DNA from 3 places in the Paenibacillus woosongensis genome. Region 2 is predicted to be linked to each of the others. Evidence: riboswitches for the same ligand, from Rfam matches in the RefSeq annotation. Region 2 holds a riboswitch; each other region holds the start of a gene.
The links. Region 2 has a riboswitch for cyclic di-AMP ahead of QNH46_RS20850 (KamA family radical SAM protein). Riboswitches for the same ligand answer to the same signal wherever they lie in the genome.
Positions count from the first base shown of each region.

Region 1: linked by a shared signal. The riboswitch ahead of QNH46_RS00505 (C40 family peptidase) and the one ahead of QNH46_RS20850 (KamA family radical SAM protein) in region 2 are both predicted to bind cyclic di-AMP.
Region 3: linked by a shared signal. The riboswitch ahead of QNH46_RS00140 (resuscitation-promoting factor) and the one ahead of QNH46_RS20850 (KamA family radical SAM protein) in region 2 are both predicted to bind cyclic di-AMP.

Region 1 is NZ_CP126084.1:108,012-115,568, reverse strand. Features, by position in the region: gene QNH46_RS00525 (YwhD family protein) at 103-636, opposite strand; gene QNH46_RS00520 (M1 family metallopeptidase) at 835-2,820, shown strand; gene QNH46_RS00515 (hypothetical protein) at 3,026-3,850, shown strand; cyclic di-AMP (ydaO/yuaA leader) riboswitch at 4,071-4,208, shown strand; gene QNH46_RS00510 (C40 family peptidase) at 4,214-4,705, shown strand; cyclic di-AMP (ydaO/yuaA leader) riboswitch at 4,904-5,042, shown strand; gene QNH46_RS00505 (C40 family peptidase) at 5,047-5,523, shown strand; gene QNH46_RS00500 (GNAT family N-acetyltransferase) at 5,867-6,364, shown strand; gene QNH46_RS00495 (c-type cytochrome) at 6,610-6,969, shown strand; gene QNH46_RS00490 (4a-hydroxytetrahydrobiopterin dehydratase) at 7,051-7,359, opposite strand.
Region 2 is NZ_CP126084.1:4,513,014-4,520,570, reverse strand. Features, by position in the region: gene QNH46_RS20895 (ATP-grasp domain-containing protein) at 1-691, shown strand, start outside; gene QNH46_RS20890 (Blp family class II bacteriocin) at 966-1,220, shown strand; gene QNH46_RS20885 (M48 family metalloprotease) at 1,383-2,546, shown strand; gene QNH46_RS20880 (GyrI-like domain-containing protein) at 2,581-3,054, shown strand; gene QNH46_RS20875 (Cof-type HAD-IIB family hydrolase) at 3,196-4,020, shown strand; gene QNH46_RS20870 (transposase) at 4,101-4,352, opposite strand; gene QNH46_RS20865 (hypothetical protein) at 4,599-4,763, shown strand; gene QNH46_RS20860 (ankyrin repeat domain-containing protein) at 4,745-5,158, shown strand; gene QNH46_RS20855 (antibiotic biosynthesis monooxygenase) at 5,164-5,565, shown strand; cyclic di-AMP (ydaO/yuaA leader) riboswitch at 5,624-5,773, shown strand; gene QNH46_RS20850 (KamA family radical SAM protein) at 5,908-7,095, shown strand; gene QNH46_RS20845 (winged helix-turn-helix domain-containing protein) at 7,265-7,557, shown strand, end outside.
Region 3 is NZ_CP126084.1:27,135-34,691, forward strand. Features, by position in the region: gene QNH46_RS00125 (AbrB/MazE/SpoVT family DNA-binding domain-containing protein) at 1-171, opposite strand, end outside; gene QNH46_RS00130 (HD domain-containing protein) at 513-1,799, shown strand; gene QNH46_RS00135 (TatD family hydrolase) at 1,819-2,586, shown strand; cyclic di-AMP (ydaO/yuaA leader) riboswitch at 2,801-3,015, shown strand; gene QNH46_RS00140 (resuscitation-promoting factor) at 3,270-4,406, shown strand; gene rnmV (ribonuclease M5) at 4,521-5,075, shown strand; gene rsmA (16S rRNA (adenine(1518)-N(6)/adenine(1519)-N(6))-dimethyltransferase RsmA) at 5,082-5,966, shown strand; gene yabG (sporulation peptidase YabG) at 6,060-6,959, shown strand; gene veg (biofilm formation stimulator Veg) at 7,221-7,499, shown strand.

The DNA of each region.
Region 1 (7,557 bases), 880 kb from region 2:
ATCAAATAAGCACGCATCCGGCTGAGGATCCCCCCTGAGCTGGCGCGTGCTTATTTATATGACAATCTCGATGGATTGCTGTTTTGAATATGGAATTCGCTTCTATTCCGTCTCCAGAGCTGCCTTCAGCTCGTCTGAAGACTTCTCCCACCATTCTTCGTTGGTTTCTATGAGCAGCTTCTTCAGGGCGGCCTTTTCCTCCGCCCCCAGCCCATCCAAAATGACTCTGCGCTTTAGAGCATAGTCCATCTTGTTGACATGATCGGCGAGAATCTTCCATCCGCGGCGCGCTTCCGTATCGATCAGCATTTCACAGGCGGTCATCCCGCCGTAAAATTGCCCCAGCTCCAGCGTCCGGTCCACGGCTACCCATACGATCCATACTTGGCGTCCGTTAGGAACGTCCTCCTTATTCGTCGAGAACTTGATGCCCTTCTCCACCTTACTCTTGGCATGCATGGCGCCGATATCGATGTAAGCTTCGTTCCCGTCGATGATGACCGGCGACATGCTGTTCAAATCGATGGAGCCTGCACCGAATCCTTTATGCTTGCTTTTGTCATCGTTACTAATAATATTTAAGGCGAATATCTTCTTGCCCGTCTTCTGTGAAGTATCTTTATCTTTATTATCCATAATTCCCTCCACCTGGCTTGAGCGGTCGCTTGATCAGAACCTGAGCAGCGTTCGCCGAAGGCAGTTTCTGCATGTTTTCTTTCCCTATAGAGAATGCTTGTTCAGCCGACGTACACATTAATTTTATTTTAGCTAATAATCTCCCAAATGCAAACATATACATGCTGTAGATGCTTGTCAACAGGAGGTATCCATGGTATGACCCGTCGATCGATAATAATTAGTATGGCTATTCTTACCTTGTGTCTTTTAGGCGGTTCCATCATGTACATGCTTCATGACGACCACACGGACGCCCCCTCATTTGCCCCGCAGCAGAGCAAGACCGCCTCAGTGAAAGCCTCTTCTCCCCCGCAGGAGAGTATACAGCAGCCGACAGCAGAAATACTCAGCAACCGGGTTACAGAATACCATATTGACGTCAAGCTGAATGAACAGGAGCGAACGCTGACTGGCACCCAGACGCTATCCTGGACCCATCCCGGGAAAAAAACGGTGAACGAGCTCTACTTTCATCTATATCCCAATGCCTTCGCTTCCTCAGAAACTACATTTATGAAGGAATCCGGAGGACGCCTGCGTGGAGATGTTATGCCGAAGGATGGCTGGGGCTCCATCGAGCTGACCGATATCCGGACGATGGACGGCATTTCCCTCCTGCACCGAATTCAGTATGTCCAGCCCGATGACGGCAACACCAAGGACAGGACGCTTGCCAAAGTGCGTCTGCCCATGTCGGTGCAAGGCGGCGAGACCATTACGCTCAAGATGAGTTTCACCGTGAAGCTTCCTAAAGTTTTTGCGCGAATGGGCACCGCCGGTGACTTTGTGATGGCCGGACAATGGTTCCCCAAACTGTGCGTATACGAACCTGTCTCAAGAAGGGGAAGAAGCACGGAGGGCTGGAACCTGCACCAGTATCACGGGAATTCGGAGTTCTATTCCGATTTTGGCATTTACAGCGTGAATATCGACGTTCCCAGCGAGTATAAGGTAGCTGCTACTGGATTTCCGACCAAACCTGCGATACAGCGGGGCGAACGCAAAATCGTCCAGTATTACGCGGATGATGTGCATGATTTCGCCTGGGCCGCTTCGCCAAGCTTCATCTACGCCGAAGAGCCGTTCTCTTCGGAGGAGGTGCCAGGGGTGCGGATCAAGCTGTATCTCGATCCAATCCACAAGGACTTGAAGGATCGTTACTTCTATGCCGCTAAGGTTGCATTATCCAATTTCAGCAAATGGTATGGAAGCTACCCCTACTCCACTTTATCTATCGTTGTACCCCCGGCTGACGGGAATGGTGCAGGGGGAATGGAGTATCCGACCCTGATTACGGCGTTCGGGGCGACTGGCGACTCCCCGGGCTATGACGAGCTGGAGCGCACGGTCATCCATGAAATCGGGCATCAATTTTTTTATGGAATGGTGGCCAGTAATGAATTTGAAGAAGCCTGGCTGGACGAGGCCTTCACTTCCTATGCCGAGGACCGCCTGATGGAGCAGGAGTTTGGGATCACGACCAGCCTGCCGATTCAAGCTGCATTGATCCCCGACCCCAAGCCGTTGACTCTGCCTTCCTGGGAGTTCGGCACAGCGGATACTTACGCTAGGAATGTCTATCACCGCGGCAAACTCGTTCTTCTGGACATCGAGCGGCAGATCGGCAACAAAGCCATGAATCGGGCGCTGTCCCTCTATGCGCGTAAATATCGGTTCAAGCATCCGACCACGGCGGATTTTCAGCGGGTGCTTGAGCAAACGACGGGACGCTCCTGGAAAAATTATTTTAACCAGTATGTATATGATGGAAAAATGGCGGACTATGCCATAGAGAACATCGATATCTATCAGGTCCGGCAGGACAGCAATGCTCTGTACGAGGCCGTCGTAGACATCGCCCGCAAGGGCGGAACCTATGCGAAGGTGCCGATCCTCTTCACCTTCCAAGACGGGCATACCGTACGGAAGGTACTAGACGGGAAGGAAGAGCGTTCCCAATTGAAATTATCCTACAGGGAACCCCTCGCCTGGGCCATGCTCGACCCGGATTACACGCTGGTGCTGGAGAACAAACATATTAATAACTACTTTAAAGCCAGCCTGGACGAGAAGGTCAGCACACGCGCCAATGTCACCGTAACGAAGCTGCTCGAAATGCTGACCAGCTCATTCCTATGGTAAGCAGCTTACGATGCAAGTTTTGTTCGATGCCTATTCGGAGCAGTGTTGCTCACAAAACTTAGGTTTACGCTTCCGATGCAAGTTTTGTTCGATGCCTATTCGGAGCAGTGTTGCTCACAAAACTTAGGTCTATGCTTCCGATGCAAGTTTTGTTCGATGCCTATTCGGAGCAGTGTTGCTCACAAAACTTTGAGGAGGGAATACCATGCCCTATATTCGCAATGGGTGGAGCAGCGTCAAAAGACAGTTCCCCTCCGTCATCATTCTGTTCCTATATCAACTGCTGTGGGGAGTATTTCTATATCGGCTGGTCAATACGGCCGTGGTGCAGGTGCTGCACCGCTACCCTGACCCTCCCCCCCACGATCTAAGCCGGATTCTGTTTGTCATCGAGGGGCAGAATAGATTTTGGCAAATTCCCGAGGTTCATCATTACTTATGGATAGTCATCGGCATGGTTTTGCTTCGCCTGCTGCTCACTCCACTTGTTCAAGCGGGAATCTTGTATGGACTGCTTCCTGGGGAGGAACGGGCGCCTGGCCTCCCGCTTTTCCGGGGCATGCAGAAATTTTGGAAACCTGTGACGCTGTTCTACTTCATAGAGCTAATGTTGATTCTAATCCCGATGCTGTGGCTCTTGCCCAAAGCTTACGCATCCCTGTCTCCCATTCTCCAGGGAAACGGCAGCCACATCTCAGCTGCCCTCATCGCTATGCTTTATGCTGTCGGCTGGCTCTGCTATAGCTGGTTCATCCGCCAGACGGTGCTGTTCCTGCAATTCGGCTACTTATTTAGAGGCAATGCCTGGCCGTCCCTGCTCCTTTGCTGGAAGCATCTTCTTCCCGGACTTGGCATCTCCTTTATTCTCGCAGCCACTTGCTCTATCATATTTATCTTATTCGGTACAGTATCCTGGATCTGGACGGGTCTGCTGGCCCTTATTTTGCAGCAAGCATACCCATTCTTCCGCAGTTTTTTCAAAATATGGAAAATATCCTCGCTATATTGTCTATGGCAACAAAAAAGTTAAAATTTCTTCATCTTCTTTCCTCCTTAGAGCCACAAGGCCTCCGCGCAATCGCGGGGGCCTTATTCTATGCTTGCTATATAATTCTCGCAATTTAACCATTGCCAAATGATCCCTGCCTTGTTACAATAACAACAGTACTTTTTAAGTAACAGATTTGTAATCATTTCTGTCATAATTCACAAAGATGCAGACAGCATTGTCGAATAAGTTACAAAGGGTGTTAAAATCACAGCCGAATTCCCGTCACCGGGGAAACGGGGGAACCACTTTGGGTGAATTGATCTCGCTTCAGAGGGATCATAGGGGACCTTCAAACCGAATCCTTAAGCTAACCTCGTAGGCATTGGAAGGAGCATAACTTCTTTGAAGAAAAAGTTGGCTGTAGCTGCTGTAAGTTTGTCCATCCTGTTCACCTTAGGGGCTGGCAGCGCTTTCGCAGACTCTAAACTGGATTCAACCATCGAGTCCGCACTGGGCACGAAATATGTATCTGGCGGTACGAGCACCGACGGCTTTGATTGTTCCGGATTTACCTCTTACGTTTTCAAGAGCCTTGATATCAAGCTTCCTCGCACATCAGCATCCCAATACAACATGGGAACAGCTGTCAAGAAGGATGAGCTGAAGGCTGGAGATCTCGTATTCTTCAACACTTCCGGTAATGGAATATCCCACGTTGGTGTTATGGTTGATGGCGAGAGCTTCGCTCACGCTTCAACGAAGAAAGGCGTAATCATCAGCAAATTAAGCGAAGATTATTATGTCAAACGTTATGTCGGTGCCAAACGCATCCTGAGTACAGACAAGTACGAAGAGGTTGCAGTGGATAGCCACGATCATGACGATGTAGAATAATACGTCCAGAAAACCTGTAACGGTTCTTGCCGAACCCACCTACAGGTTTTTTTTATTCCTAAATGGCACAGGATAACTTTACCAACATACTGCAGCAGAGCCTTTCTTGCAAAAGATGGCCGTTTTTGTTAGAATAACCAAAGTGATAAGTTACAATCTTGTCATTATTGTTGCAAGTCGTTTCGTTTCGGGTGCATACAACTTGATAAGCCGAATTCCCGGCACCCGGGAAACGGGGGAACCATTTATGGGTGAATTGATCTCGCTACATAAGAGATGATAGGGAACCTTCAACCGAATCCTTAAGCTAACCTCGCAGGCCTTGGAAGGAGCACAACATCTTGAGAAAGACTTTGACAGCAGCGGCGACGAGCTTGGCTATTCTTCTTACGATGGGGACAGCAAGCGCATACGCCGACTCGGACACGACATTGAACAAGGCGGTTAATGCCGTCTACGGAACACCTTACAAGCTCGGAGGAACGACCGCAAAAGGTTTTGATTGCTCCGGATTTACAAGCTACGTCTTTAAGAAAATGGGTGTTAAACTAGCCCGCGTCTCGGCGGCGCAGTACAAACAGGGTACGCCTGTTGCAAAGGATCAGCTCCAGGAAGGAGATCTCGTATTCTTTAATACCACCGGCAAAGGAGTATCTCACGTCGGTATTTATATCGGCGATGGAAAGTTCGCTCATGCCTCTTCTTCTAAAGGAATCCGCACTGACAAATTAAGCAACAGCTACTACAAGAAACGTTACGTCGGAGCGAAACGGATCCTCAGCAAATACGGCTATGCTACCCACGCCGCTCAATCCTAATCACTCAACCTCATTTATGTCTACTGCTTTTACTTCACCGCCGCGACAATTCCTGCCAGAATTGTGGCGGCATTTTGTTTGGAATTCCATCGGTCTACCTTAATAACGAAGAGCTAGGGAAAAAGGTTGCAGTCATCCGCGCCATAGGTACTATTTTTTTGACGCCTTGCTAAACCGTTTACACTATAAATGGATGACCCTTCCTCATAATTCCCTTGACCATCAAAAATCTCTTGGCTAGAGCCTTTACAATAAAATAAAATCCCGTTACAGTGGTGGTAAAACGTTCGCGCCGGCGAAGTTCCATGGCACGGCATTTCCCATTTGTACAAGGAGGCGCAAGATGGATAAACGAGATATTCAGTTTCAGATCGTTCCTATGGAAGAGCATCATGGGGAAGCAATCAGTACTTGGCGCTACGATTCTCCCTATGATATCTATAGCTGGCTGCCTTGGGAACAAATGAAGGCTCTTGATGTTGAATTCGGCAATCCGGTCTTACGGGCCGAGCAGTATGTATCCGTTCTGGACGAGGAAGGAAATTTGGCTGGATTCGCCCAGTATTTTCCCATGGAGAATGTCACCAGACTCGGAATCGGAATGCGGCCCGATTTATGCGGCCAAGGTTTGGGTAAGTCGTTTGTATTAACGATCGTTAAAGAGGCGCAGCGGCGCGCACCGTCCAACGTCATCGATCTTGAAGTGCTCACCTGGAATACGCGGGCCATCCGCGCTTATCAGAAATCGGGGTTTGTTATTACCGATCTGTACGAGAAAATGACCCCAGGAGCAATATCCAAGCCGTATTATTGTATGGTATATCGGGGTGAGCGTTTATAGCATGGTCTGCCAAAGCGTCTGAGGACGCCTTTAAGGCGGTTCAGGCATAGATATGCCCATCTTACACTTCCCTTCCGAAAGACGCCGTATGGCTTGATTCTGGCGCGCTGTGAGGATGCTCATAATATATTGTGAATTTTGAACGATTATACGTGGAATTCGTTGCTTTTTTTGTCACAAATGCTATGATCAAAGGGCGTGTTCCGTTATAATAATAAGGTAGCTTACATAGGAGGGACGATTAAATGCAAAAGTGGGTTATGAGCGGGCTATTCTTTGTCGCGTGTGCACTAGCCCTGGTGCTTATTTTTACTTTGCCCGGCAAAGATCAGGTAGCACAAGAAAATAAGACGCAAATGCCTGAAGTCACGTTAAACGCAGAGCAAGCGGAAGCCGTCATCAAAGCAAACTGCATCAGCTGTCACGGGGATCAACTGGAAGGCTTGGCTGGGCCGAATTTGCAGCATATTGGGGCCACCTTGTCAACCGAGCAGCTTTATAAGATTATTTCGAAGGGTAAAGGCTCTATGATGCCTGGCTTCAAAGATAAGCTGCAGGATGAGGAAATTGCGAACGTCGCGCTCTGGCTTGCAGAGAAGAAATAATGAGCATGATACAAATACGCCCACTAGGAAACGAAGCGTTCCCGGTGGGCGTGTCTCGTATTTAATCCATGACCATCACAGCTATAAGCTTTTTTCGGGTGAATTCATTTTATCGTATGCTTCATTGTATTGCTCGGCTTCCTTAATATCTATGGCCGTGATTCCACCTGCTTCCCATGATGTCAAACGAAGCGTAACCGTTTTGTAATCAATCGTAATAAAAGGATGGTGGTTAAAGGCCTCTGAGATCGCCGCGACCTCGTCCACAAAGGCTATGCCCTTCATATACTCGGAGAAGGTAAATTTGCGAACGATCCAGCGTCCCTCCTCCAGCTCCCATCCCTCCAACTTTTCCAAATGCGCCTCAACTTCTTGTGGTGTAAACGGCATGTTTTTTTCCTCCCTGTTCTTTTTCAAGAACTTCCAAAACTATGTAGTACTTCCTGTACCTTTAATGCACACGGCTTTATTAGGTAGTTATTAATTTTACTTTTGGATTATTGTTATTCTTCCCAGGCCATATTCATGCCTAAACCAGGAGATGATTGGCTGTTCCTAACTTCATATTTTACCACGCCCCAAGGCGCA
Region 2 (7,557 bases):
TGGAGGCAGTTATTGCCGAAAGGTGACCCCAGAGCTGCTGGAGCAGCTTGATGCCATCAGCAATGAGCCTGCGATATTCCAGGAGGAGATCCCTGGGGACGACATTCGCGTCAACATGCTGGCCGGACAAATGATTTCTGCTCATAAAATTATCAAATCGAATCCGGATATTCTGGATTACCGGACCGACCCGGAATATCATTCCGGAGAAGTGCAATATGAGAGCGTTGACCTGCCTGAAGGCGTTGTCAGCTTCTGTGCCAAAGCGATGGAGCAGCTGGGGCTCCGATTCAGCGGTATAGATCTGAGAAGGACTCCGGACGGCGAGTTCGTGCTTATTGAATGCAACAGCATGCCGGCTTTTCTCGATATCGAGCTGAAGACGGGCGCACCGATAACGGCCCGTTTAATCGAAGATTTGCAGGAGGCTCCCCTAATTGAACGCCCCTCATCCTATTCTGCGGCCGGCACCTATGCTAGAAAGAGAGAGCCAGGGAACCATGCCTACTTATTCGACTACTATGACGTCATGAGCAATTGGAGAAAGCAGGCTAGCAAGTTTAAAGATCGCATTATCGTCAACTTGAATGAGGAACAGAAGGTCCAGATGCTGAAGCAGACCGGATCGCCTAAGGCGCAGATGGAGCTGGAGATCCATGACGGCAAGGTAAAAGTGCTGCGAGTCTGGTAAATCACTCAAATTAGCCCTCAGGGGATATTTACTTATTTTGTCATATTGTTAATAATATAGTTAATTGGAGAAACTAACCAGAAAGAGGTAAATACCCATGGCAATTACTATTATCTTCTCGTTCATTGTAGGGTTTGCCGCTGTCTTTATTTATAGCCTGTATGTCAAAAGAAGAAACAACGGAGGGAAGTAGCAAAGGCGTACTTTAGTTAGACATTTACATATAATGCACAGCTCTTAACTAAAGTAAATATTATTTTAAGGAGGAGAATTTATGGATTCTGTTATGCAACTGAATGGCTTTAGCGAACTGTCTCTTCATGAAATGATGGCAATTGACGGCGGCGGTGATTTCAGCTGGAGCGATCTGGGGAAATCGGTAGTCGGCGGTGCGGCCAGTGGTGCCATCGGCGGCGCAGCTAGCGGAGCTTTGGCTGGCGGTGTCGGTGCTGGACCAGGAGCGCTCGTAGGCGGAGCCGCGGGAGCGGTTGGCGGAGCTGCAGCTTATCTTCTTACGTTCTGGTGGTAATTGCCAATAGGCCGTCCAATCTGGCAGCAGCCTTTTGGACAAGCTGATCAACATTAACGATAATCATTTGATGATTTCAGTCGGGCATTCCAGCCCGGCTGAATCGTCGTTTATAGAATAAAGCAAATCTGAATCTAAAGGCAGTTATAACGGAGTGAGGCCATGATTGCAGCAAAGATCATTTTATCCATCATCATTTATTTGTTTAATGCAGTGATTGCCATAATTATTAGCAATCTTACGATTCAGCGTTACAAGGCAACGGGATCCAAGGAACGGGCCTTGTATTTGTTCGGAACGATAAGATTCACTCATTACATATACTACGTAGTTTCGATGGTTGCGATCATCATGCTGCTGGCCAGCTTTTTGCCAAAGACGAAGCTAAATTTTGTTCTCATAACGACGCTGCCATTTGCCTATTTGATGCTCAGTACGATCCTGAGCCAGGCTATTTATCACCGGGTCAGCAGAATCGTTCGAGATGTCGGAACTTCCATGCGGAAGGAACTGGCGATGGCGGCCAAGTCCAGCATTCTAATGTACTTGCCAGCACTCGTTGTGCTGCCGCTCAGATTCAATTGGATGAAGATCGAGCTAAGCGGTCTATGGTCCTGTCTGTTCATATTCATCGGAATCGCGGCCTATAACCTTGCGTATCCTTATCTGCTTCGCATTACTTTATCGGCCAGGCCGCTGAGGGATGAGAGGAAGAAGGCGGATATCGAGGGGTTTTTGCACAAACATGAGATGAAGCGGGTACAGGTATTTGAATGGCCGACAACTGACAGCAAAGTAGCTAATGCGCTCGTCTGCGGCCTGATTTATAAGCAGGTGTTCGTAGCCAGCTATTTGCTGGAGAATCTTTCGTTAGATGAAGTAAATGCCATTCTTGCCCATGAGATCGGTCATATCAGAAGGTTCCATTTATGGATTAAAGCCGTTCTGTTCGTTGCGGCAATTCCTTTATTTTTAGGCCTGACGTCGTTGATGGATCAAGCAGAGGCTAATGGGTTTCACATACCCATACCTGTCGGGGTTGTTTTTATTTTGGCTCTGCTGCTGGGATATTTGTGGTTTGTGAGCTCGTACGTATCGAGAAAGCTGGAGAGGGATGCGGACGAATACGTGTTAAAGATGGGAATACCAGCGAAGGTATTGATTGCCGCACTAACCAAACTGGCCGAATTGAACCATTCCGTGTTATCGATTCACAGATTCATCGAGAAGCTGCAGACGCATCCTTCGTTCGAGCACCGGATTCAGTGGATTCAAAGTGCTGCACAGCGCCGCTATGGGACGGAAGAGCGGACGATTCCCAAATAAGAAAACATATCTAATAATCCAGGAGGTATATAGGATGGAGCAGACGATTCAAATCGAAACCGGGAAGAGCATCAGATTTGAGAATGTGGCTTCCTATCGCGCAAGAATGAAGCAGTCCGAGATTGATCATAGGCTGGGCCAATTCGTTGCCGTTTTGAAAGGCAGCGGAGCTAAACGCAACGGACCGATGATCTCCGCTACTTTCGCAATAGATCATGATTCGGAAGAGCAGGTTCTGGACATGGAGTTTATGTTCCCGGTCGATCGGCCACTGGATTTGCCGGAGCCTTACGGATTCAAACCGATGTTTCAGCTGGTGAATGCGGTTCATACCAGGTATGCCGGAGATCCCGAAGGCTTGGACCGGGTATTCACAGAGCTGGTGGATTACATCCACCGCAACAAGATGATCCAGGTCTCTACCGGATACACGCTATCCATTCAACCGCCCGCCGGCGCGGAGCCGTGCTTCGATGTGTATATTGTGGTGAACGAGTCTATTCTATAACGCAAACTATTAGGTTCGTTGGATTAAACTAGCGAAATAATACCCTCAAGCTCATTCAGAGATGGTATGCTATGTATATTGCGATACTAAGCAGCTAGCTTCATAGCTTATCGACAGAATGAGTGGAGGGGACATAGAGAGATGAATTATAAAATGATCGTGCTGGATTTGGATGATACGCTGCTGCGGGATGACCATACGATTTCGCCTCGCACGAAGCAGGCGCTGATGGATGCGCAGGAGGCAGGAATGAAGGTGGTGCTGGCCTCCGGCCGCCCGACCTTTGCTATGACGCATATCGCCAAGGAATTAGAGCTGGAGAAATACGGCAGCTTTATTCTATCCTTTAATGGGGCGAAAATTACCAATTCCGCAACCCAGGAGGTCTTGTTCAGCAGTACTTTGACACCGGAAACGGCCCATGAGCTGTACGCAATCAGCAAGCAGGAGGGCGTATGGATCCATACTTACGTTGGCGATGATATCGTGACTCCGGCACATAATAAGTATACGGATATCGAAGGCGAAATTACGGGGATGCGGATTGTCGAGGTTGAGGATTTTATTGCAGCGGTTCAGGAGCCGGTCGTAAAGGTGCTCATGGTCGATGATCCGGAGAAGCTGGTTGCTTTGGAGAGCAAGCTGCAGCCGCAGCTGGCAGGGGAGCTTAACGTCGTTCGCTCCAAGCCCTTCTTCCTGGAATTTACGGAGGCGGGCGTAGATAAGGGGACGAGCCTGCACCATCTCATCCAGCAGCTGGGTATCAAGCGGGAAGAAGTTATAGCGATCGGGGATAGCTATAATGATCTGGCGATGATTGAATTTGCCGGGCTTGGCGTAGCCATGGGCAATGCTCCCGACGATATTAAGGCTGTCGCAGATTATGTAACCGACACGAATATGGAAGACGGCGTAGCTAAAGTCGTCGAGAAATATATGCTGAATCAAGCGGCATCTACCGTCTAGACACGGAAATAGAAACATAGCCATATGTACGATGAGCGTTGCCGGGGGCAGCGCTCTTTGTGCTGTTGGCGATGATCCATTCAGTAATAAACGGCGATTTGTGCGATTTCCCGTTGTTGTTCATCGATCATTTGAGATTGCTGGCGAAGAGTTTCGCCTTGGTTAACGGGTTCATTTTCAAATTCTCGATACTTTCCGACCCAGTTTCGTAATGTACCGGGGTTAATGTTTAACTCGTTTGCGATCTCCTCGAGTGACTTGGTTTGTTCTTGCACATACTTTACGGCTTCACGTTTAAATGTTTCGTTATACCGTTGTCTCGTCTCACTCATTTCGACACCTCTTTATCTTATTAGACTCATTATCTATTTTTGCACTAAGAGATGTCCACTTTTTATTCTAACTGCAGAATTACATCTAGTTACCTGAATCTGATCATTTAGTCATAAATCCGTAGTTTATTTTAGTGGAGGGAAAGATTCCACCCCTCTTATTGACAATGAGAATCATTATCAATAGAATGGAATTGATCAATCATTGAGAATGCTTATCAATTATGTAGAATGGAGGAATGGAAGATGAACCAAGCATCATTGGTATATATATCATGGCTTCTCATTATCAGTGCGGCGGTGTGCCGAAGAGAGGGCGAGCGGCAACGAGAGAGCGATGAACAGAAACAGAGAGCGAGAGGTTCGGACAGCACGGGCAAGGAGGGGTATACATGCCAAGAGGGCCTTTAAATCACGAGCTGGTACGTGAATTTATTGTAGCGGCGCATGGCGATTATGATGAGGTGGCAAGGCTGCTCAAGCAGGAACCCGCACTCGTTCATGGGGTCATTGATTGGGGGAGCGGCGATTGGGAGAGCGCCCTCGGCGCCGCATCGCATACCGGGAATTTCAGCATTGCAAGGCTGCTGCTGGCGCACGGGGCACGGATGGATATTTTTGCTGCGGCTATGCTTGGAGAGCTGAACGTCGTTAAAGCGATCGTCGAAAATCACCCCGAGACCGTCTATGCCAAAGGCCCGCACGGTATATCGCTGATTCGCCACGCCGAGGCTGGGGGAAATGCCGCCATTTTCGTCCATGAGTATTTAAGTTCATTTCTATCGAAAGAAGTGGTCGGAAAATGATGGTGATGATGAAGGCCATCCAAACGATCCGGGTTCGAAAAGGCAGGGTAAATGAAGTATTGTCCCGCTTCAGGACGCCTTCACCGGTTCATTCTTTTGAAGGCTTCCTGCTCATGGAAGTGCTGATCAAGGATAACAGCCAGGAATGCGACGAGCTGCAGGTTTGCACGACATGGGAGGATAGGCGGTATTTTGACAAATGGTCAACGAGCAGAGCTGCGCGAACGCTGCACAGCAAAGTCAGGGAGCTTAAGCCGGAAGACAGCTCCATCATTGGCTCCGAGCTGGCGACTTATGAAATAGCGGCGCTGTATGAGCCGCCTCGCCAAAAGCTTGACCCCGAACGGATCATGACAGGGCAGATGACAGAAAATAACATTAAACGTCAAATTTTAAGAATATTATAATTATTCCAATTCTCTTGTTAATTGCCCTAAGGTTGACAATCTTTCCCTTACACCGTATCATAGACACACGCTTAGTTTCTTGGTGATAGCCAGGAAAGCGGGGGAACCAGTTTTTTTTCTTGGGGCGAATCACTCATTCCTATGAGGTGTAGGGTACCATCTTACCCGAGTCCGTCAGCTAACCTCGTCAGCAGTGGATGGGTCTGTTTTAAATCATTAATTACGTCTCTTTAGACCCTGTTTTGGGGTCTATTTTTGTCTTCTGACCCTTGCTGGCGCAGCTGTGTCTAGACCCCCGGTTTGGGGTCTTTTTTGTTGATTACTAGGAAGGAGGATGTACAAATGACAAAGGCGAAAACGAAGTACATTACGAATCTGGACAGACTGACGATGATTCCGGAGGAGGAGCGGGCGCGTTTGAAACCGATTACGGAGAAGTTCGTATTTCGGGTGAACGATTATTATTTGAGCCTGATTGACTGGAACGATCCCCAGGATCCGATTCGCAAGCTGGTTATCCCGAATGAAGGGGAGCTAGAGGAATACGGCCGCTGGGATGCGTCAGACGAGGATACCAACTATGTCGTGCCGGGCTGTCAGCACAAGTATACGACGACAGCTCTGCTGATCGTGTCGGAGGTGTGCGGCGCGTACTGCCGATATTGCTTCCGCAAGCGTTTGTTCCGCAATGACGTGAAGGAGGCCATGTCCGATGTACAGCCGGGGATCGATTATATCGCCAAGCATCCCGAAATCAACAACGTCCTGTTGACCGGCGGGGACAGCCTCATTCTGGCTACGGAGAAGCTGCGGGGAATTCTGGCCCAGCTGCGTGAAATCGAGCATGTTAAGATCATTCGTCTTGGCTCCAAGATTCCTGTATTTAATCCGATGCGCATTTACGAGGACGAGGAACTGCTCGATGTGATCCGCACCTTTTCCACGCCGGAGCAGCGCATTTACGTCATGGCTCATATTAACCATCCGCGCGAAATTACGGCGGAAGCGAGACGCGGCTTCCAGGCACTGCATGAGGCTGGCGCGATCGTAGTCAACCAGACCCCCGTGCTAAAAGGCATCAACGATGACCCTGTAGTGCTTGGCGAACTGCTGGATAAGCTGTCCTGGGCAGGGGTTACGCCTTACTACTTCTTCGTGAACAGGCCGGTAGCCGGGAACCGGGATTTCGTCCTTTCCCTGGAAGAGGTCTACCGGATCGTCGAGGAGGCGAAGGCGCGCACATCCGGGCTGGGCAAACGCGTCAGACTGTCGATGAGCCATACGTCGGGCAAGATCGAAATTCTAGCAATTGAAAACGGCAAGGCCTATTTGAAATATCACCAGTCCCGTGACGGGGATTACGGCAAATTGATGATCCTCGATTGTCCGAAGGATGCGTCCTGGTTCGACGACCTTCCCGGCAATGAACAGTATTGGAAGCAGCCGGAGAAGAAGACGGATGAAATCGTCTCTGTAAACGAGCTGCCCGATTTTCCACAGAAGAGAAAACGTACGCCTGCCATGTTATAACATAATAGAACATAGTAAATCATCCCCTGAGGGGCGGCCTAAAGCAATATTGACCGCCTCCTTCGGGGATTTTTATTTTGCACCCAGATCGGTTGCGCGCTTTTCATTTCTCAGGAGGGCGGTGATCGATTATGATAAATCTAATAAGACATTTGGAGAAGGGGTAGTTATGGAGAGACTGACATTCGATCCTTCCGGCTACAAAGTAAAATGGGGCTCCGAGAGCATCACGCTGCTGGCGAAGGAGTTCGCGCTGCTGCAATTTCTGTATCGTCACCGCGACAGGGCTTTTACGCGCGATCAGCTCCTTGATCGGGTGTGGACGATGGAATACCCGGTAGAGCGGACAGTGGATGATCATATTTACCGCCTGAGGAAGAAGCTGTCTCCCTGGGCGCATATTCGCATCAATACTGTGCGGGGATACGGATACAGCCTGACCGTCGGGGAACCGAAATCCGT
Region 3 (7,557 bases), 800 kb from region 2:
GCCGCAGAAGATGCAGGCAGGCTCGTATTTCTTCAGCATAATACGCTCGCCGTCTACATAAATCTCAAGCGCATCTTTCTCTCCGATTCCGAGCGTACGACGCAATTCGATAGGAATAACTACACGACCCAGCTCATCTACTTTTCTAACAATACCTGTTGATTTCATCATGACTGATGATACCCCTCTCGCGGAAATTTTAACAAAACTTTTAAAAGCGTCATTATTCGACAAACTTCTATCTTTTATGATATTTATAATACCAACGTTTCCCAAAACAGTCAACCTATTTATGGTAGAGTTCAGTTAAATTACTAAATTAAAGATATAAATGTACGAGTGGTTTTGAAAAACTGCTTTTATACCGGGCTTTTTAAGCATTCGACAAACTTCTGACATCTAACATGACTATATTAGTCAAAATTCGACAAGCTTTGTCGAATCTCTCGACATGACCTGTGAAGTTAAATTCTTGTAGTTTCAAAATAAATTGAAAACAAGGAGAATTGGCCATGCATAACCTTCGCGAAGAAAAGGTATTCAAAGATCCTGTTCATAATTATATTCATGTTCAGGATGAATTGATCTGGTTACTTATTAATACGAAGGAATTTCAGCGGCTTCGCCGGATTCGGCAGCTTGGCACTTCTTATTTGACCTTTCATGGTGCAGAGCACAGCAGATTCTCTCATTCTTTAGGAGTATATGAGATCACACGGCGAATCATTTCCCAGTTCGAGCGAAATAATTATCCGGACTGGCCGAAGGAGGAGCGGCTTGTTGCGCTCTGCGCGGCGCTGCTTCATGATCTGGGGCATGGCCCCTTCTCCCATTCTATCGAACAAGCCTTCGACATGAATCATGAGGACTGGACCTGCCGCATTTTGCTTGGCGATACGGAAGTAGGGCATGTTCTAAAGCGAATGGGCGAGGACTTCCCGGAGAAAGTAGCTTCTGTTATACGGAAGGACTATCCCAATGAAATTGTCGTAAATCTGGTGACAAGTCCGCTAGATGCTGACCGTATGGATTATTTGCTGAGGGATGCTTATTTCACCGGCGTCAATTACGGTACGATCGATATGGATCGGATTTTGCGGATGCTGCGGCCATACCGGGGACGGATTGTAGTGAAAGAGACCGGCATGCATGCGGTAGAGGATTATTTGATGTCCCGTTATCAAATGTATTGGCAGATTTATTTCCATCCGGTGACGCGGAGCTCGGAAATTATTTTGCGGCAAATTTTTCGACGGGCCAAGGAGCTATATGCGGAGGGGTATTCATTTTCCTTTCTTCCCAACCCTTTACCAGGCTTGTTCAACTCTGAACTGACAGTGCAGCAATATTTGCTATTAGATGAAGCTTTAATTCAAACGGCTTTTATGCAGTGGAAACATGAGGCTGATCCCCTGCTCGCTGATCTTTGCACCCGTTTTATGGATCGTAAATTGTACAAATATGTTGAACTGGATTCGCTCGATTTGGAGAAAATAAGGGAAATTCGCGAAGAATTCCGAAAATTGGGCTTAAATCCGGATTATGATCTGATCATTGATTTTCCGACGGACTTGCCTTATGATGTGTCTCGTCCTGACGAAGAACTTCGCGGCAAGCAAATTTTGCTGCTGGACAAGCAGGAGCGCTTGGTGGAAATATCGGAGGTTTCCGATATTGTCCGGTCGATTAGCGGCATACAGCGGGGTAAATTTTATTTGTACTTTCCAGACAATAAACTACAGGCGGTCTGTTCTCAGCTGCCTGCCGATTTAGCTCGTATTTTTGGACAGGAAACTTAATTACAGGAGGGTTATCGCCATGTTAGTGGATACACATACGCATTTGGACGCGGAGCAGTTTGACGAGGATCGCGAGGAAACGATTTCTCGCGCGGTGGAACAGGGAGTTACGCGCATGATCAACATCGGTTTTAATCGGGAAACGATTCCTACCACAATGAAGCTGGCCGAGAGCTACGACTTCATATATGCCGCCGTCGGCTGGCATCCCCAGGACGCCATCACGATGAAGGAAGAGGATTTGGACTGGATTGCTGAATTATGCCGCCATGAGAAAGTAGTTGCCATTGGAGAGATTGGTCTTGATTATTATTGGGATACTTCACCCAAGGATGTCCAGCATGCCGTATTCCGCAAGCAGATCGGGCTGGCTCGGGAGCTTGGAATGCCAATCGTCATTCATAACCGGGATGCTCATGAGGATACAGTGCGTATTTTGCGGGAAGAGAAAGCCCATGAAGTCGGAGGAGTAATGCATTCGTTTTCGGGGAGCTGGGAAACGGCCAAATTATGTCTGAACTTGGGATTTCATTTGTCCTTCGGGGGCCCGATTACCTTCAAAAACGCAAAACAGCCTAAAGAGGTGTTGAAACAAACACCGCTCGACCGGTTATTGATTGAAACAGACTCCCCTTATTTGACTCCGCATCCTTATCGTGGAAAGAGAAATGAGTCCGCCTATGTCCATTTAGTGGCAGAGGCAGCCGCTGAATTAAAAGGGTTGTCCTTCCAAGAAATTGCAGAAATCACAACCCGCAATGCGCTGGAACTATTTTCCATTCGGTGAAATCGGGAGGAAAAGCGGTGAAAAGAAGAGATTTCTGGAAAGATTAATGCATTTTAATTTAAAACACCGAGTCTATTACATTTTTTTAACCTTTTTCTTAAGAAAACGTTCTTGATTCGTCCTTTACAACATGCATTGAAACAGGATAGAATCTTTTCAGTGATCGATTTGGCCGAGTTTGGCGTATTGCCTATGGCCATCGAATCATGTTCCAGAACCAGTCTCGCTGAGTCTCCGTAGAGGAGAACGGGGGAACCGGATACGGCTTGATGAAATGTTTTCATTTACAACGTTGCCGTATTTGATTTCTTTGCAGGATCTTTGGGGTGAATTCAAGGTCATTGCGCCATGAGCGAATGAACCGAGAAAGGGCGGCTCTCTTCGTCCGAACCCGACAGCTAACCTCGTAAGCGTGTTAAGAGAGGCAACTTCGTGCATCCTATTACACCAAGACCTACAGGAGCCACGAAAGAGTTGCTCTAACTCTTTCTTCCGGCTTCTTTTGTTTTGAATAATTGTAATAGGGTCATCATACTGTTGTAAAACAGGAGGTGACAATTGCCGACCAGACTGGGGTAGGATGCGGAATGCTGCAGTTCTAGCATTCCGTAAAAAACGGGAATAGTCACGTCAACATCTCATCATGCATTGACCTAGGGCGGGACTATGAAGGAGGACGGAAAGTGGGCATTTTCAAGAAAGAAGAGACCCATGAATCACGCTCATCCAGTATGTCTTACGCATTGCGATGGAAGCATGAGAACCTACGTCAGATATCGGTCGTCACGTTGTTAACTGTTGCAGCGATCATCGTTATTCTGATTTGGCTGAACGGCAACAGCAAGAACATTTACTTGGTGATAGACGGGAAGATCCAGGAGATCGAGACCCGTAAATCTGTAGTGAATCAAGTACTGGATGAACATTCCATCGTGCTGGGCCAGGGTGATAGCATATCACGGCCGCTTGAGAGCTCCCTGAAGAAGGGGGACCGGATCGTTATCGTAAGGGCGGTTCCGGTGCAAGTCAACGTGGATGGCAAGACAAAGTCGCATCTAACGACTCAATCCAGTGTACAGGGCATTATCAACGAGCTTGGCATTACCGTAAACCCGGATGACAAGATCACTCCGGATTTAAGCAGCAAAGTTACTTCCGATCTTCAGATCAAAGTGGTGCGCGTATCCAAGCAAACAGTACAGACGAAAGAGACCGTGCCATTTGCCGTCGTCAAAACCTCGGATCCTAATTTGGAGAAGGGGCAGACGAAGGTGCTGCAGCAGGGCAGCGAAGGAGTAGTTGTACATCACATCGAAAAAGTGTATGAAGACGGAAATTTCGTATCCAAGCGTTGGCTGAGCAAAGAGATCGAGACGAAGGCTCAGGACAAGGTAGTCGCTGTAGGTACGAAGCCTAAGCCCGAGGCTGTGCTCGCCGCTAATATTACCCGCACTGCGGATAAAGTGGATATCAGTGGAACGACAACCAAAGGCGGCGTCTCATTTAAATATAAAAAAGTGCTTAAAGACGTCACACTAACCGCCTATTCCGCCGAAGAGGATGGCATCGGTACGAAGACCGCCTCCGGGACACGCGTAACGGAAGGCAGAACGATCGCCGTAGACAAGAACGTTGTTCCTATGGGCTGGTGGGTATATATCGAAGGCATTGGGTTCCGCAGAGCCGAGGATACAGGTGGCGCCATCAAGGGCAACAAAATGGACGTTTACTTCGATAGCCTGCAATCGGCGAAGAACTTCGGGCGCAAGAAGGGACGCACGGTGTATGTTATCGGTCCAAACAAACCAGAATTGAACTAATTCCTGTTTTACTTTGTAAAAGGAATAAGATACTATAGATAAATGAAAAAGGTATGGAAAGAAGAGGAGAAGTCCTCTTCTTTTTGCGTATGAGGAAGAGGGTCGTTTGTTCCCATGATTAAAGAGGTTATTGTCGTGGAAGGGCGGGACGATACCGTTGCCGTCAAAAGGGCCGTGCAGGCCGATACGATTGAAACCGGAGGCTCGGCCATCAACGAGACCGTGCTGCGCAAGATTGAGCTGGCGCAGGAGCGGCGCGGGGTCATCATTTTGACTGATCCTGACCATGCTGGCGAGCGAATCCGCAAAATTGTCGCAGGCCGGGTACCGGGCTGCAAGCATGCTTTCCTGCGGGAGGCCGATGCTACGCGGCGCGGTGATATCGGTGTGGAGAATGCCTCTCCCGAAGCCATTCGGGAAGCGCTGGCACGTGTGCATACCGAGATGGAAGCAGTTGAGGCTGATGACACGCTCATCGATTGGGAAGACTTAATAGACGCCGGCTTGATCGTTCACCCTTCAGCCGCCGCCAGAAGGCGCTTGATCGGTGAATTGCTTGGCATCGGTTATTGCAACGGCAAGCAGCTTTACAAACGGCTTAACGTATTTCGGATTAGTCGGGAGGAGTTTCTGGCTGCGCTGGCTCAATTGGAGGACAAAGGGGTATAAAGTGCCATGAGTAGAGAAGATATATCAACGCCGCGCCGCACAAAGGAAATTATTCAGCGGCATGGATTCTCATTTAAGAAAAGCCTCGGTCAGAATTTCCTGATCGACCAGAATATATTAGCCAACATCATCGAAGCGGCAGGCCTAGACAAGACCAAGGGGGCTTTGGAGATCGGACCCGGCATCGGGGCCCTCACGGAGAAGCTGGCTCAGCAGGCCGCCAAGGTAACCGCCGTGGAGATCGACCAGCGGCTGCTCCCCATTCTGGAGGAAGTGCTGGAGCCTTATCCGCATGTTGATGTCGTGCATGGAGATGTGCTGAAGCTAAATTTGCGCGAGCTGTTTGAACAGCAGTTCAAAGATGTGTCCGGCGTAAGTGTCGTGGCCAATTTGCCCTACTACGTTACCACGCCGATTTTGATGAAGCTGCTGGAGGAAGGGCTGTCGCTCGAGCATATCGTCGTAATGATTCAGAAGGAGGTTGCTGAGCGTATGGCGGCTTCTCCTGGGAGCAAGGCTTACGGCAGTCTCAGCATCGCCGTGCAGTATTACAGCGAGCCGGAGCTCGTCTGTATCGTGCCGCATACGGTGTTCATTCCCCAGCCGAATGTGGAGTCAGCCGTAATCCGTTTAACCGTTCGGAAGGAGCCCCCGGTATCGGTGGAGGACGAGGCCTTCTTTTTCGATGTTGTCCATGCGTCCTTTGCTCAAAGAAGGAAGACCATCGCCAATAATCTGAAGAGCCGCTTCTTCCCGAAGGAAGGCCGCGAACGGTTGGAGCAGCTTCTTGCCGAGGCAGGCATAGAACCGAGCCGTCGGGCGGAGACGCTGTCTCTGCAGGAGTATGCCGTGCTTAGCAACGTATTGTTAGCTGCAGGCTTGAAGCATTAATAACTGCTTCGTGGTCAAAAGAGGGCTTTTTTAATAACCGGTCCTGTAACCAATCCCCGCTTTCGCCCATACCTTAGGGTAGAGGTGATTTATTTGACGAACTTGGGAGACTTGGTAGTCCGGAAGTCGTACGGCGGGGACGTGACTTTCCGGGTGGAAAGCATACAGCGGAATGAAGCGATGATTAAGGGGACGGAGTTTAGGCTGCTGGCCGATGCTCCTTTGCATGATCTCGTTAAGGTTGACCCAGCCTCTCCAAGCGAGAAGGCTAGAAGAGCGCGCATTAAGGCCACGGAGTCGTTAAAACGGCTGCATCGTGATCGTCAGGAGCAAACCGAGCGCAATCAGGCCAGCTTGGGGAATCCATTGTGGTACGCGCAGAACGAGCCGTCCTATTTCGAGGTCCCAGGCAAGGTTCTGCATTTGGACGGAGACGAGAGGTACTTGAAGAAGAGTCTGGAGCTGTATGAGAAGCTTCGCGTTCCCGTCCATGGCTATTATGTGGCGGAGTCGCAAATGGCGAGCGTCTTGTACCGTCTCCTTCCGAGCATCCACCCGGACATCGTGGTCATAACGGGGCATGATGGCGTACTTAAGAACCGGCCGCATGCGGATCTGTATAATTTGACGAGTTACAAGAACTCCAGCCATTTTGTAGAGGCAGTACAGACCGCTAGACAGTATGAGCGCAACTTTGATGCGTTAACGGTCGTCGCTGGGGCGTGCCAGTCCCATTTTGAAGCTTTGCTGCAAGCTGGGGCGAACTTTGCCAGCTCGCCTTCCCGCGTGCTTATTCACGCGCTTGACCCGGTCTACATTGCCGCAAAGATATCCTTTACGTCGATCCGCGATACAATCAGTATGATGGATGTTTTGAATAATACGATCAGCGGGACGCAGGGCGTCGGCGGGATTGAAACACGAGGAAGCTACCGGATCGGTCTGCCTAAGCTCAAAGATTTAACTACCCTGAAGGTAGTTCCATCCATGTAAGGTTTTATTTTCATATATTATGGTTTGTGAGCGGCACCGTGAGGTGCTTCTTTTGTTTTTTGGGAAGGAACTACAATCCGCCGAAAAACGCCGAATTATGCAGTTTACCCCGGATTTATGGCAAATAAATCTCCTCATAAAAAGATGTCGAAAAAAAATCGTTGACAATACTTTTTTCTCCCTGATATAATTATTTATTTCAGTTTGACAAATGACTTCCTTCCTTGTATAATGGACAAAGAAAGAAGGTGGTCACAGGCAATGGCTAAAAATACGCTGTCGGAAATTAAGCATAGTCTCGACGCTTACGTAGGACAGAAAATTATGCTGCGTGCGAACGGTGGTCGCCGTAAGACCGTCGAACGTACCGGTGTATTGGAAGAGACATATCCATCTGTCTTTATCGTGAAATTGGATGAAGAGCAACAGACTTTTAAGCGAGTGTCTTACAGTTATGCCGATATACTTACCGAATCCGTTGAAGTGATGATTTGTGACGATAGCAGCGATAACGAGATGCGGATTACGTATATTAAATAGTGAGCATCATGATGAGCTAAATAAACGGCTGTCCGCGTTGCGCGGCGCCGTTTTTTTC